One region of the Anaerosalibacter sp. Marseille-P3206 genome, then DNA from elsewhere that is predicted to be linked to it. Evidence: riboswitches for the same ligand, from Rfam matches in the RefSeq annotation. Region 1 holds a riboswitch; each other region holds the start of a gene.

Region 1 (3,386 bases):
ATTCATTGGGGAGTAGAGAGGATAACTACTCCTAGAAAACAGGAAATCAATGTGGCTAAGAAAGCCATAGATTGTGGAGCTGATATAGTAATGGGACACCATCCTCATGTATTGCAGGGAATAGAAGTGTACAATGGAAAGCCGATATTCTATAGTCTAGGCAATTTTATATTTAATTCAGCAAGCAAAGCAGGCACTAATACTATGATTAGTCAAGTAACCATAGTAGACAAAGAGATTCAGAGTATAAATGTAATACCATGTAAGATTATAAATGGAAGGCCAATACCTTTAGAAGGAAAGGAAAAAGCAGAAGCTATTAATAATATAAATAAATTGTCTAAACCTTTTGGGAGTAAGGTAAATGGTAAAGGTTTTATGGAGATAAATTAGTATATAACTCAAATAATATTGGGGGTAATTATATGTATGGTCTCGTATTAGAAGGTGGAGGAGCAAAAGGAGCATATCATATCGGAGCATATAAGGCTATAATGGAGATGGGCATTGAAATTGGTGGGATTGCTGGTACATCCGTTGGAGCATTGAATGGGGCTATGTTAGTCCAAGGTGGATACGAAAAGGCAGTTGAACTTTGGTCAAATATGACATATTCAAGAGTTATAGCTGCTAGTGATGAAGAAATTGAAAAGATAAAAAAAGGTAAGTTAGGAAAAGAAGACATTAAAAATTTAGCTGGAAAAGTAAAATCTGTATTAGATGATAAGGGATTAGATATAACTCCACTAAGAGAATTATTAAATGAAGTAATAGATGAAGAAAAGGTTAGAGAATCTAGAAAGGATTTTGCAATAGTAACAGTTTCTCTTACAGACTTAAAGCCTTTGGAATTATATATAGAAGATATTCCAGAGGGAAAATTAATTGACTATATAATAGCAAGTGCAAACTTTCCTGCTTTTAAGAGTGAAAAAATTGATGGTAAGAAATTTATAGACGGTGGACTTTATAACAATCTACCTATAAATTTACTTTCTCACAAAGGTTATAAAGATATAATTGCTGTTAGAACTCATGGGCCAGGTAGATTAAAAAAGATAGATGATAAGGGATTAAATGTAATATATATTTCCCCTGTAGATGATTTGGGTAAGACCTTAGAATTTGAAAGTCAAACTGCTATAAGGGATATGGAACTTGGCTACTATGATGGATTGAAAGCACTTAGAGGTTTGAAGGGATATAAGTATTATATCGAAGGGAAAAGGGATGAAGATTATTTCATAAATAAGTTCTTAAGTTTTGGAGAAGAAAAGATTCTTCAAGTTGGAAAAACTTTAGGAATAGAAGGCGTACCTTATAAGAGGGCAATATTTGAATATATAATACCTAAAATAAGTACATTAGTTGGTACTAATAAGGGGAATGACTATGAAGATATTGCTATTAGATTTCTTGAACATTTAGCAGAAAAATATGAGGTGGAAAGATTTAAAATATATAGTTTCGATGAATTTTTAAATTTAGTATTAGAAAAACATGAATGTGATGAACTAAAAAGGGAAAATGGTTTTTTAACTAAGTTAGTAAATAAGGTAGATTTTCTTTCTGTATTAAACAAAGATGAGACAATATTAAATATTGCAGATATTTTATTTTGAGTTAGTGAGTCAAGGGACGGTCCCCTGACTCACTATTTTCTATTTGACATAAAATCTAAAAAAATGATATCATGGAATAGAAAATAGAATAAGAGTTTAGGTGCCCTATGGGTTAAAAGGGAAAGTGGTTAAAACCCACTACAGCCCCCGCTACTGTGAATGGTGACGAATTCCATATCCACTGGCTATTGCTGGGAAGGAGGAAGGAGGATTGAGCCATGAGTCAGGAAACCTGCCTGAACAAAAGCCATCTTTCGGAGGGAAAGACAGTGCTTGTTGATTGGTTCACAAATGAAAAATATGAACTTTTATGACAAGAGAACTTCGAGAGAAGTTCTTTTTTTAAATTTGGAGGTGAAGTCATGAGTAGTATTATGGTACAGGGAACTACTTCTTCTGCAGGTAAGAGTATGCTTTGTACAGCTCTATGTAGAATTTTTGTAGAAGATAATTTAAGTGTATTTCCATTTAAAGCTCAAAATATGTCATCTAAATCTTATATTACTGAAGATGGATTAGAAATAAGTACAGCACAAGCATTACAAGCTACAGCTGCAGGACTAAAGCCAGATCCTAGGATGAACCCAATTTTATTAAAGCCTACTGGTGATAGGTCTAGTTTAGTTTATTTAAAAGGGAAATTATCTGAAAATATGGATGCAGTAGAGTATTTTAAATTTAAAACAAGTTTAAGACCCATGATATTAGAAACATTTGAGGAAGTGGAAAGTGAATATGATGTAGTAGTCATAGAAGGAGCTGGTAGTCCTGCTGAAATCAATCTAAAAGAAAATGATATTGTGAATATGGGAATGGCTGAAATGGCAAACTCTCCTGTGCTTTTAATAGCAGATATTGATAGGGGAGGGGTGTTTGCATCCCTTTATGGAACAGTAATGCTTTTAGAGGAAGAAGAAAGAAAGAGAATTAAAGGTTTAGTGATAAATAAATTTAGAGGAGATATATCTCTTTTACAATCAGGAATAGACATGATAGAAGAATTACTTGATATTCCCGTAGTTGGAACTATCCCATATGTTCATATAGAATTAGAAGACGAAGATAGTTTAACTGATTATGAAAAGAAATGTAATAGTAGTGCTCAAGATGAAATGGAAAAGATAGAACAAATCAAGAAATTAGCAAAGGTAGTTAGAGAAAATATGGATATGGAATATATTTATTCATTATTAGACATAAATGTAGGTGAATAATATGGTAGATTTACTTTTGGCAGTGGTATTAGATTTTTTAATTGGGGACCCCTATAGCTTTCCTCATCCTGTGAAGTTAATGGGCAATATTATTTCACAGGAAGATAAATTAGTAAGAAAGGTTTTTAAAAGTAGAAAGGGACTAAAATTTGGTGGATTTATAATAGTTGTTTTCAATATGTTTATATCCTTTTCTATTCCCTTTGTATTACTTAAATGGCTAAAGCAATATGATGTGGCTTATCATATTGTAAATACTTATCTAATGTATACATGTATAGCAGCTAGATGCCTTCATAAAGAGGCTATGAAGGTATATCATGCTTTTTCCAATGGTATAGAGGATGCTAGGGTGAAATTATCTTATATAGTGGGAAGAGATACAACAAAGCTAAATGAAGGTGAAATAGTAAGTGCAGATGTTGAAACTGTTGCAGAGAATACCTCTGATGGAGTTATTGCTCCACTATTTTATATTTTGCTATTTGGTTCTCCTGGAGGAATGATGTACAAGATAGTTAACACTATGGATTCCATGCTTGGATACAAA
Region 2 (3,386 bases), 630 kb from region 1:
TTAAAGCTGTATCCCTATCTATTTCATCACCATAATAAACAGTGAAAATTACATCAGGATTAAGTTTTACTAAATCTTCTCCACCAATATTTCCATTTTGCCTTGCAACTAAATCTGCACCAACCTGAGTAGCTACATTTCCTCCTATACTATCTTCTCCATAGATTCTAAATACATTATCTCCACCAATTTCTAAGATAACAGTTTTTACTGGATCTTTATCTTTTGCAAAATTTTTAGCTTTTTCTATTTCATCTTTCATGTTGTTAACTATTTCATTTGCTTTATCTTCAACATCAAAAATTTTACCCATATTTAAAATATCTTCATATTCGTTTTCTAAGGAATTAGGTTGTACAACACCACTATTCTGTGCCATATAGGTGTTAATCCCTCTTTCATGCCAAAAATCAACATCTCCTAAATTCTTTTCACCAAATAGAGAATACCAGCTTAGTATAAAGTCAGGTTCCATTGCAAGAACTTCCTCTTTTGTAGGTCTATTTTCATAATATTTAACTTTTTCAAAAGCTTCTTTGTATTCGTCTTTTACTTCATGATCTAATCCAGCTGTAGCAACAATTCTATCTTCCAATCCTAATGCTAATAATGTTTCAATAGAATTTTGATATACAGCCAAAACCCTTTCTGGTGACTTTTCAAATGTAATCTCCACAGGTTCAGCAGAATAATTATACGTCTTTATAGTTACTGGATAGTGAGATTCATTATTATTTTCTGACTCTTCCATAGACTCTTGAGCAACTGTAGAAACATTTTCCTTAACATCAGATTCCTTACTACATCCAGTAACTCCAAAAATCATAATTATAGCTAAAAACAAACTTAAAAACTTTTTCATGCTATCCTCTCCTTATGTGTTTTAATGAGTACCTTCGATAATCTGAATACCCTTTGATTCAAAAATCTCCTTTATTTCGTCTAATCTATTAGCTTCACATTTAACTATACAAACTCCTAGATGAAGTTTATCAACTCCATTTTCTTTTAATTTTTCTGCTATATTTATTATATTTTCCTTAGTATTTTTAGAGCAAATATCACAAGTAAAGAAAGACATAATTTCAGTATCTATATTCTTATATTGGGAAAAATGTTTTTCTTTATTATTATAAGCCCTGAAACATCCCATAGTTGTACATATACCATTAATTTTTTCACATATTCCAATTGCTATTTTCATATTTCCCCCTAATTAAATTTAATAAAAAAACAATCCTTTAATACACACAACAAAGGATTGCTCATAGAGAATGTCTATAAACCATTTTATTTACCCCCTTTATCGTCCGTAAAGTATAGTAATATAAAATAGGCAGGTGTTCTGACTTAAGCCTCATTGTTTTTTCAGCCTTCCCAGTTTCCCAGTGGCATATTGAAAAAACTACTCTATTACAGCGGCGGGACCGTGTGGGATTTTCACCCAACTTCCCTTTTAATCTACAAATTAAAAATTAATAGAACCTATTTTAAACTATTAAATTGACAGTTAAATTTTACTAGGTGGTTAAAGATTTGTCAAGCCCAAGTACCGTAAGTTTTGCGACAAAAAAACCTTCCCTACTGTCTCACCTTATGTCGCAGCATGGTTTTATTTAGTCTCCATAACAAATCTATGAACATTAGCCAAATATATATCATTGAATTGTTTTTAATATTTTTATATTATATATTTGAAGGTTGACATAGCACTCAACCTTTAGACTAATAGCAGTTCTGTCTACAACTGAGGCAAGCTTATAGCTTGCCTTTACATATTAAAACTCCTACTTTATAGAAGGAGTTTTTTTTTATTTATCGAATATATAAATATAACATTATTCTGCAAACATATTTATACAAGGGGGAGATAATTTGATTAAAAAAAATACTATAATTACAATATTAGCATTTGTTTTATTACTTAGTTTTGTACCAACTGTAAGCTATGGAATTGAAACTCCAACCTACAGAGCTTTACTAATAGGTAATAGTAATTATCAAACTTCTGAAAACCTCAATGGTCCATCAAACGACTTAATAAGAGTTGAAAATGCTCTTACTTTTAATTACTTTGGAACAAACAATACACCTTTCACTAGTATAATAAAGAATCAAAATTTAACAAAAGATGAGATAATAAATAGTATTAGAGAAGCATTTAAAGACGCTAAACCAAGAGATGTTTCCTACCTATACTATTCAGGCCACGGTGCATATGATATTTCAAATAATACATCCTATTTAATAGGAGTAGATGAATATGGTTTAAGCGTTCATGAATTAGAAAAAGAACTAAGAAATATACCTGGGACAATTGTAGTGATATTAGATAGTTGTCACTCAGGAGGATTCATAAATAAGAGCTTTGGAACAATGTCTGAAAACAACTATACAGAAGAAGATTATCTAAAAAATTATAATCAATCTATTTTAGATGCCTTTACAAAAATAAAAAGCCGAAGCTACTTAACAGATAGTAAATACAAAGTTATTACAGCAGCTTCAATAAATCAATATTCCTATGAATATAATTTTTCAGATAGTTGGGGGTGGGGAGGAGAATTCACTAGAGCTTTTGTAATGGGCAATGGATATAATGGCAATTTTCTAGCTGATGGTAACTATGATGGTAATGTAACTCTACAAGAAATTTATTACTATACTATGAATAACGTAAGAACAAGTAATGTCCAAACATATCCTATTGGTGACAACTTTATAATTGGCTCTACTATAAAAAAAGCTTCTCCTGAAAATATAATTACTTGGAAAACCTCTTATGATATTCCTCTTAATAAGGCATGGAATATTAAATTTAACATGAAATTAAATAAAGATGCATTGGAAGATAATATATATATATTAGATTCTAATGGCAATAAATTCCCAACAGATGCTAAAATAAGCTCTGATGAACAAAACATTACTATTACTCCTTTAAAAAACTATGATTACAATTCCCAGTATACTATAGTAATCGAAGACAATATATACTCACAAAGAGGACATAGACTTAAAGATAAAGTATTAGCCTCTTTTTTCACAGTAGAAGGTATAATAGATTATGAAAATACATGTTTAGATTTTGTTCAAAATGGCCATTTCACTAATCATTCATATCCAACTATACGAGAGGCCTTTGACAACTACTTTTATAATCCCGCTTGGGAATATTTCTACTCCAATGAAGATACACATGTAGTCGAATTTAATGGGATGGTCAAAAAAAATGGTGTTTATGGAAATCTAATAATACAATTCACAGTAGACTTAATAGAAGAAAACTTTAATGTAAACTATGTAGCATTTAACAGTGAACCTTTAACTACTAAAGAATTTGAAAGCCTTTTAAATGCAATATATGACTATTATATTAATACACA
Region 3 (3,386 bases), 440 kb from region 1:
CTGTTTTTTTCATATGATCATATCTCCTTATATCTATTATATTCCCTAATTCTAGAAAATTAATCCACATAAATATACTGCCAATACTGAACTCAAGGCAACTGTCAATAATCCTTTTTCAAAATAAGCTAAAATTAAAGCTGTAGCTGTACCTATTATTGAATAATATATGTTTGAAGTAGAGAATAATATACTTGGGAAAGTCATAGCTCCCAAAACAGCAAAGGGTATGTAGTATAAAAAAGATTTTATAAATCTTGATTTTATTTTAGTCCTACAAATTGCTATTGGAATAACTCGTATTAAATATGTAACTGCAGCCATCATGATTACTGCTATTAGTTTTTTACTCAAATTAATCATCCTTTCTTGGGAAAAGTATTGCTCCTATAGTTGCTGCTATAACAGTAGTAATGATTATACTCCATCCTCCTGAAATTATTTTCATACTTGGTAACAATTCAAAAGTACAACTCATTAATACTGCAACTATTACAACAATTAATGCGGATTTAGATTTTTTGGCTGATGGAACAATAAGTGCAATAAACATTGCATATAATGCTATTCCCATTGAACTTTGCAATGATTCTGGCAATAATGAAGTTATCATTGCTCCTAATGTAGTACCTAAAGCCCATCCAAAATAAGGACAAACAGTTAATCCCATCATATAGGAAAAAGTAATCTCTTTTTCTTCTAAGGATGCAACTGTAAAAATCTCATCTGTAATTCCAAAAGCCATTATACATCTCTTTGCCAAAGATGTTTCAGGTGAAATTTTCTGAGAAAGAGATAATGACATTAGCATATAACGTACATTTATTACAAATGTAGTTAATGTAATTTCGAAAATGGAAGCATTAGCTATAATTAAATTGGCTCCTGCAAATTGTCCTGCAGATGTAAGATTTGTTAATGATATCAAAATTGCCATCCAAATAGGTATACCCCCATTAACTGCCATCATGCCAAATGTAAAAGCAACAGGAATATACCCTAGTGTGATAGGTAGTCCATCTTTTGCACCTTTTAAAAAATCAGATTTGCTTTTTTCTTTCTTAGAAATAACTCGATTGTCTCTTAAACTATAGAAATTATTCAAAACTACACCTTCCTTTCATATATTGTATTTTAATTCACAAACTCCATTGTAACAAAAATTATAGAAAAATAACAGTATTTTTGACAAAAATCCTTATTATTCTCTTTATAATAAAAAAACATTCCCTTAAACTTGCAGTTTAAGGGAATGTTTGGATTGCCTTATAAAATAATTTAAAGTGTTTTATTTATTAAAAGAGAAATTAATATTCCTATTAATGTATCAATTATCCTATTTAATGCAAAAATAGTTGGTGATGCATCTCCTATATGAGATACTGTAATACTTAAAAAGACTACACAACTAATATAAGTTGAACTAGCAGTTTTGCAATAAACATTTGTATATATAATTGGAATCAAAAACAAACTTAAAATTAAATAATAAATAGGACTAAATAACTCAACATTAATATAGTCAATACCTACTATAACTAGCAGCCCATATAGTCCACCAATTATTGTTCCAATCATTCTATTTTTTCCTACTTTAAAACTATTATCATGACTATTTTGCATGCATAATATTGAAGCTATTGCAGAATAAAAAGGCGATGTCTTTCTAATGAAACTTATTAAAAAACACAAGTATACTGCAATAACTGTTTTTATTACTCTCATACCTAGAAATTTGATTTTTTTGTTTTTCTTTTCCATAGTTTTTTCCATAATTATAACAAACAACACCTCCCCATCCTCGTGAGTAATAAACAGCGTTTTTCTATTGGCAGGTCTCCTGACTTAAGAATTGCAAACCTTACACCTTCCCATACTAATGTACAGTGGTATAAGTAAGGTTCTATCTATTACAGTGGCGGGACCGTATCGGAATTTCACCAAATTTCCCTTTTAAACAATTTAATAGTATTAGATTGTACCAATAGTCAACATATTAAATTTTATCTATTTAGCATTATTTTCAATAATCTTTACAATCAACTGAGTTGCCAACTTCATAGATTCTGTTGGTATCAATTCAAATCTTCCATGGAAGTTATACCCTCCTGTAAAGAGATTAGGACATGGTAAACCCATATAGGAAAGTCTTGCTCCATCTGTACCGCCTCTAATAGGCTGAATTTGAGGTTTGATTCCAAGTTCTAGCATGGAGTCTCTAGCAAGGTCTATAATTTCCATATGTGGCTCTATTTTTTCTTTCATATTATAATAACTGTCTTTTATTTCCACGGTAATAATGTTTCCATATTTTTCATTTAGGAAATTAACTACTTTTTTAAAATGTTCTTTCTTCTCTTCAAATTTATCCATGAAATGATCTCTAATAATATAATCTGAAACAGTATGTTCTACACTACCATTCATATCACACAATAGATAAAAGCCTTCATATTCTTCTGTATACTCTGGTTTTTGATTTACTGGCAACATACTATCAAGTTCCATTGCAATTCTTAGAGAATTTATCATTACATTTTTTGCTGAACCAGGATGAACATTTTGTCCTTCAATTTCTACCTTTGCACTTGCTGCATTAAAGTTTTCATATTCTAGTTCACCTAATGGTCCTCCATCAACAGTATAAGCAAAATCTGCTCCAAATCCTTCTACATCAAATAAATCTGCTCCTCTTCCTATTTCCTCATCAGGTGTAAAGCCAACTTTGATATCTCCATGTTTAATTTCAGGATTTAGTATCAAGTATTCCATGGCACTAATGATTTCAGCCACTCCAGCTTTATCATCTGCACCTAATAAAGTTGTCCCATCTGTAGTAATAAGTTCTTTACCTTCAAGATCCTTTAAAAATGGAAACTCCTTTTGTGTCATAGTATACTTATCATTTAATTTAATATCTCCGCCTTCATACGTGAAAATATTTGGATTTGTACATTTACCATCCAAATCAGGACTAGTATCTAAATGTGATATAAATCCTATTGTTGGTACCTTTTTGTCAATGTTTGATTTAAGTGTAGCATATATATATCCATTTTTATCTTGTTTTACATCTTTAAGACCTATTTCCTTTAATTCTTCTACTAATAAAGCCCCCAGTTCTAATTGTCCTTTTGTACTTGGACAAGTACTACTATTTTCATCAGATTTTGTATCTACTGCAATATATCTTTTGAATCTATCAATAACCTTATCCATACTATCCCTCCTTGAATTTTGTAATTCTTTTTATTTCGTCACTGTTGCTTCCTTATATACTAGTATATATTTAACCTTGTTTTATGTCCATACAAAAACACAAAGAACATTTTTAAAATTACATAATATTGAAAATATCTTTTTTAATGTTTATAATCTACATTTAT
Region 4 (3,386 bases), 1.3 Mb from region 1:
CATTATTTAGACCAATTTAAAGGTACTATTTATAGGCAAGCTATGTTTGCAGAATTTGAAAGAGATATCCATGAATATGTTGAAAATGGAGGCGCACTAACAGCAGATTACTTATGTGATAGTTATAAAAAATTAAATGAAAAATACTATGGTCCTGATATGGTAATTGACGATGAAATAGCAATGGAATGGGCTAGAATACCTCATTTTTATTACAATTACTATGTGTTCCAATATGCAACTGGTTTTTCATCTGCAATTTCGCTATCAGAGAAAATACTAAAAGAAGGTAGTGAAGCTGTAGATAGATATATAGAGTTTTTAAGTAGCGGAGATTCAGATTATGCAATAAATGTACTTAAGAGAGCAGGAGTAGATATGACTACTAGCGAACCAATAGATAAGGCGTTGAAATTATTTGGTAAGTTAGTTGATGAAATGGATAAATTAATTTAGTATAAAAGGAGACCATTAGGTCTCCTTTTTCAAAATAATTATAATATTGACAAAGTGATTTATTTAGCATAAACTAGAGTTGGTTAGTGAAATAGTTATATGAAAATTAAATACCGTTATGTTTATAAGTTTATTTATATAATTAATAGGGAAGTTGGGTGAAAAGCCCACGCAGCCCCCGCTACGGTAAGTATTTCTTCATTATGATTGAAGAGTGTTTATCAATATGCCACTGGATTTTTCTGGGAAGGCGATAAACATATACTAAGCCCGGAGACCTGCTTATAAACAGTTTGCATTTTTCGGTGGGAAAAATAGTAACAATATGTTGTAGGACTTTGTGTTTATATATAAAGTTTATATATTTGTGTATTTTTCTGCCGTTAAAAATTTAACGGTTTTTTATATTTTTTGATACAAAATTAAATAAGAGGCTATTGGTGTAATAAAAATACTTAAAAGGGAAGTTTGGTGAAATTCCGACACGGTCCCGCCACTGTAATAGATAGAAGCTTATCAAAACCACTGTGCATGAGCATGGGAAGGTGAAAGATTCGTTATTCTTAAGTCAGGAGACCTGCCAATAGTAGCAATGCTGTTTATTACTCACGAGGATGAGGAGGTGTTATTAAATTAGTAGAGTTATCTACTTGTTAATTATGCCTTTCTGCCTTTAGAAAGGTTTTTTTGTGTGAAAATTAAAAGGAATGGAGGATTAATATGAATATTCATGAATACCAAGCAAAGGAAATATTAAATGAATATGGGATACAGGTTCCAAGGGGGCAAGTAATATTTACTCCTGAAGAAGCTTTTAAGGCGGCATGGAGAATAGAAAGCGATGTAGCAGTTGTAAAAGCACAGATTCATGCAGGTGGTAGAGGAAAAGCTGGAGGAGTAAAAATAGCAAAGAGTATTGATGATGTAATGCTTCATGCAAATGAACTATTAGGGAAAAAACTAGTTACTCACCAAACAGGACCTGAAGGCAAAGAGGTAACACGACTATTGATCGAAGAAGGCTGCGATATAAAAAAAGAATATTATATAGGACTTACTTTGGATAGAGGCACATCTAGGATTGTTTTAATTGCATCTGAAGAGGGAGGAACCGAGATTGAAAATGTAGCTAAAGAGATGCCAGATAAGATATACAAAGAAATAATAGATCCTGTTATTGGATTGACTCCTTTTCAAGCACGTCGCATTGGTTTTAATATTAATATTTCTAAAGAGCTTATGCAGCAATTTGTAGAGTTGTTACTAAATTTGTATCGTTGTTTTGTAGATAAAGATTGTACTATTGCAGAAATTAATCCTCTAGTAGTTACTGAAGATGGAAGAGTAATGGCATTAGATGCGAAAATGAATTTTGATTCCAATGGGTTGTATCGTAATAAAGATATATTAGATTATAGAGATTTAGAAGAGGAAGATGAAAAAGAAATTGAAGCTTCAAAATATGATCTTTCTTATGTATCACTAGATGGCAATATTGGTTGTCTGGTAAATGGCGCAGGTTTAGCAATGTCAACAATGGATATTATAAAATATTATGGTGGAGAACCAGCAAATTTCCTAGATGTTGGTGGTGGTGCCACAGAGGAAAATGTTAAAGCGGCGTTTAAGATTATTCTTTCAGATAAACGCGTAAATGGAATATTTGTTAATATCTTTGGAGGAATTATCAAATGTGATGTAATTGCAAATGGGATTGTTGAAGCTTGCAAGGATATAAAGGTCAAAGTGCCTATTGTAGTTAGATTGGAAGGTACTAATGTTGATGAAGGAATAGAAATACTTAACAATTCAGGATTAAATATTGTTACTGCAAATTCAATGGGTGAAGGTGCTAAGAAAATTGTTGAATTAGTAAAGTGAGGAGGGAATTTTTATGAGTATATGGGTTAATAAGGATACATTGGTAATTGTACAGGGGATAACTGGTTCAACTGCTAGTTTTCATACAAAGGAAATGTTGGATTATGGAACAAAAATAGTAGGTGGTGTTACTCCAGGTAAGGGTGGAACAAAAGTACAAGGAGTTCCAGTGTTTAATACGGTTAAAGAAGCTGTAGAAGAAACTAATGCAAGCGTTTCTGTTATTTATGTTCCTGCTCCTTGGGCTCCAGATGCAATAATTGAAGCAGTTGATGCTAAGTTGGATATGGTTGTTTGTATTACTGAACATATACCAGTGCAGGATATGGTAAAAGTTAAGAGATATATGGAAGGAAAGAAAACTCGTTTAATAGGGCCTAATTGTCCGGGAATAGTTATACCAGAGGAATGTAAAATTGGAATAATGCCTGGATATATTCACAAAAGAGGTCATGTAGGGATAGTATCACGTTCTGGAACCTTGACTTATGAAGCTGTTTATCAATTAAGCCAAAAGGGAATTGGACAGTCTGCAGCTGTTGGTATTGGTGGAGATCCCATAAATGGAACGAATTTTATAGATGTTTTAAAGGCATTCAATGAAGATGAAGATACCAATGCAGTTATTATGATTGGTGAAATAGGAGGTACTGCAGAGGAAGAAGCAGCGCTATGGATCAAAGAAAACATGTCAAAACCTGTAGTAGGATTTATAGCTGGTGCCACAGCACCAAAAGGTAAGCGTATGGGCCATGCTGGAGCAATTATTTCAGGAGGCAAGGGAACAGCAGATGAAAAAATAAGAATGATGAAGAAATGTGGAATAGAAGTAGCTGATACATGTGCCACAATAGGAGACACTCTTGTTGAAGTTTTGAAAGAAAAAGAATTGTTAGATTATTGTCTATAAAAATGTATTGACATATATATATAAAACAAATATTATATCAATAATTAAATAAAAAACATTTCGTCTTTTATATGGATGAAATGTTTTTTTATCAGTTATTTAGTCCTATCATGAGAAAGGATAGTTTAAAAATAGACAC

What was found. Region 1 has a riboswitch for cobalamin ahead of BQ9840_RS06215 (cobyric acid synthase). Riboswitches for the same ligand answer to the same signal wherever they lie in the genome.
Region 2: linked by a shared signal. The riboswitch ahead of BQ9840_RS09070 (CGGC domain-containing protein) and the one ahead of BQ9840_RS06215 (cobyric acid synthase) in region 1 are both predicted to bind cobalamin.
Region 3: linked by a shared signal. The riboswitch ahead of BQ9840_RS04005 (FUSC family protein) and the one ahead of BQ9840_RS06215 (cobyric acid synthase) in region 1 are both predicted to bind cobalamin.
Region 4: linked by a shared signal. The riboswitch ahead of sucC (ADP-forming succinate--CoA ligase subunit beta) and the one ahead of BQ9840_RS06215 (cobyric acid synthase) in region 1 are both predicted to bind cobalamin.

Annotation. Positions count from the first base shown of each region.
Region 1 is NZ_FUHM01000002.1:993,538-996,923, reverse strand. Features, by position in the region: gene BQ9840_RS06225 (CapA family protein) at 1-393, shown strand, start outside; gene BQ9840_RS06220 (patatin-like phospholipase family protein) at 426-1,622, shown strand; cobalamin riboswitch at 1,704-1,877, shown strand; gene BQ9840_RS06215 (cobyric acid synthase) at 1,985-2,836, shown strand; gene cbiB (adenosylcobinamide-phosphate synthase CbiB) at 2,838-3,386, shown strand, end outside.
Region 2 is NZ_FUHM01000002.1:1,619,607-1,622,992, reverse strand. Features, by position in the region: gene BQ9840_RS09075 (ABC transporter substrate-binding protein) at 1-862, opposite strand, end outside; gene BQ9840_RS09070 (CGGC domain-containing protein) at 884-1,204, opposite strand; cobalamin riboswitch at 1,318-1,504, opposite strand; gene BQ9840_RS09065 (caspase family protein) at 1,876-3,386, shown strand, end outside.
Region 3 is NZ_FUHM01000002.1:555,548-558,933, forward strand. Features, by position in the region: gene ymfI (elongation factor P 5-aminopentanone reductase) at 1-13, opposite strand, end outside; gene BQ9840_RS03995 (AzlD domain-containing protein) at 52-363, opposite strand; gene BQ9840_RS04000 (AzlC family ABC transporter permease) at 356-1,105, opposite strand; gene BQ9840_RS04005 (FUSC family protein) at 1,279-1,788, opposite strand; cobalamin riboswitch at 1,813-2,001, opposite strand; gene pepT (peptidase T) at 2,008-3,219, opposite strand.
Region 4 is NZ_FUHM01000002.1:2,268,490-2,271,875, forward strand. Features, by position in the region: gene pepF (oligoendopeptidase F) at 1-456, shown strand, start outside; cobalamin riboswitch at 566-757, shown strand; cobalamin riboswitch at 878-1,056, shown strand; gene sucC (ADP-forming succinate--CoA ligase subunit beta) at 1,177-2,337, shown strand; gene sucD (succinate--CoA ligase subunit alpha) at 2,351-3,247, shown strand.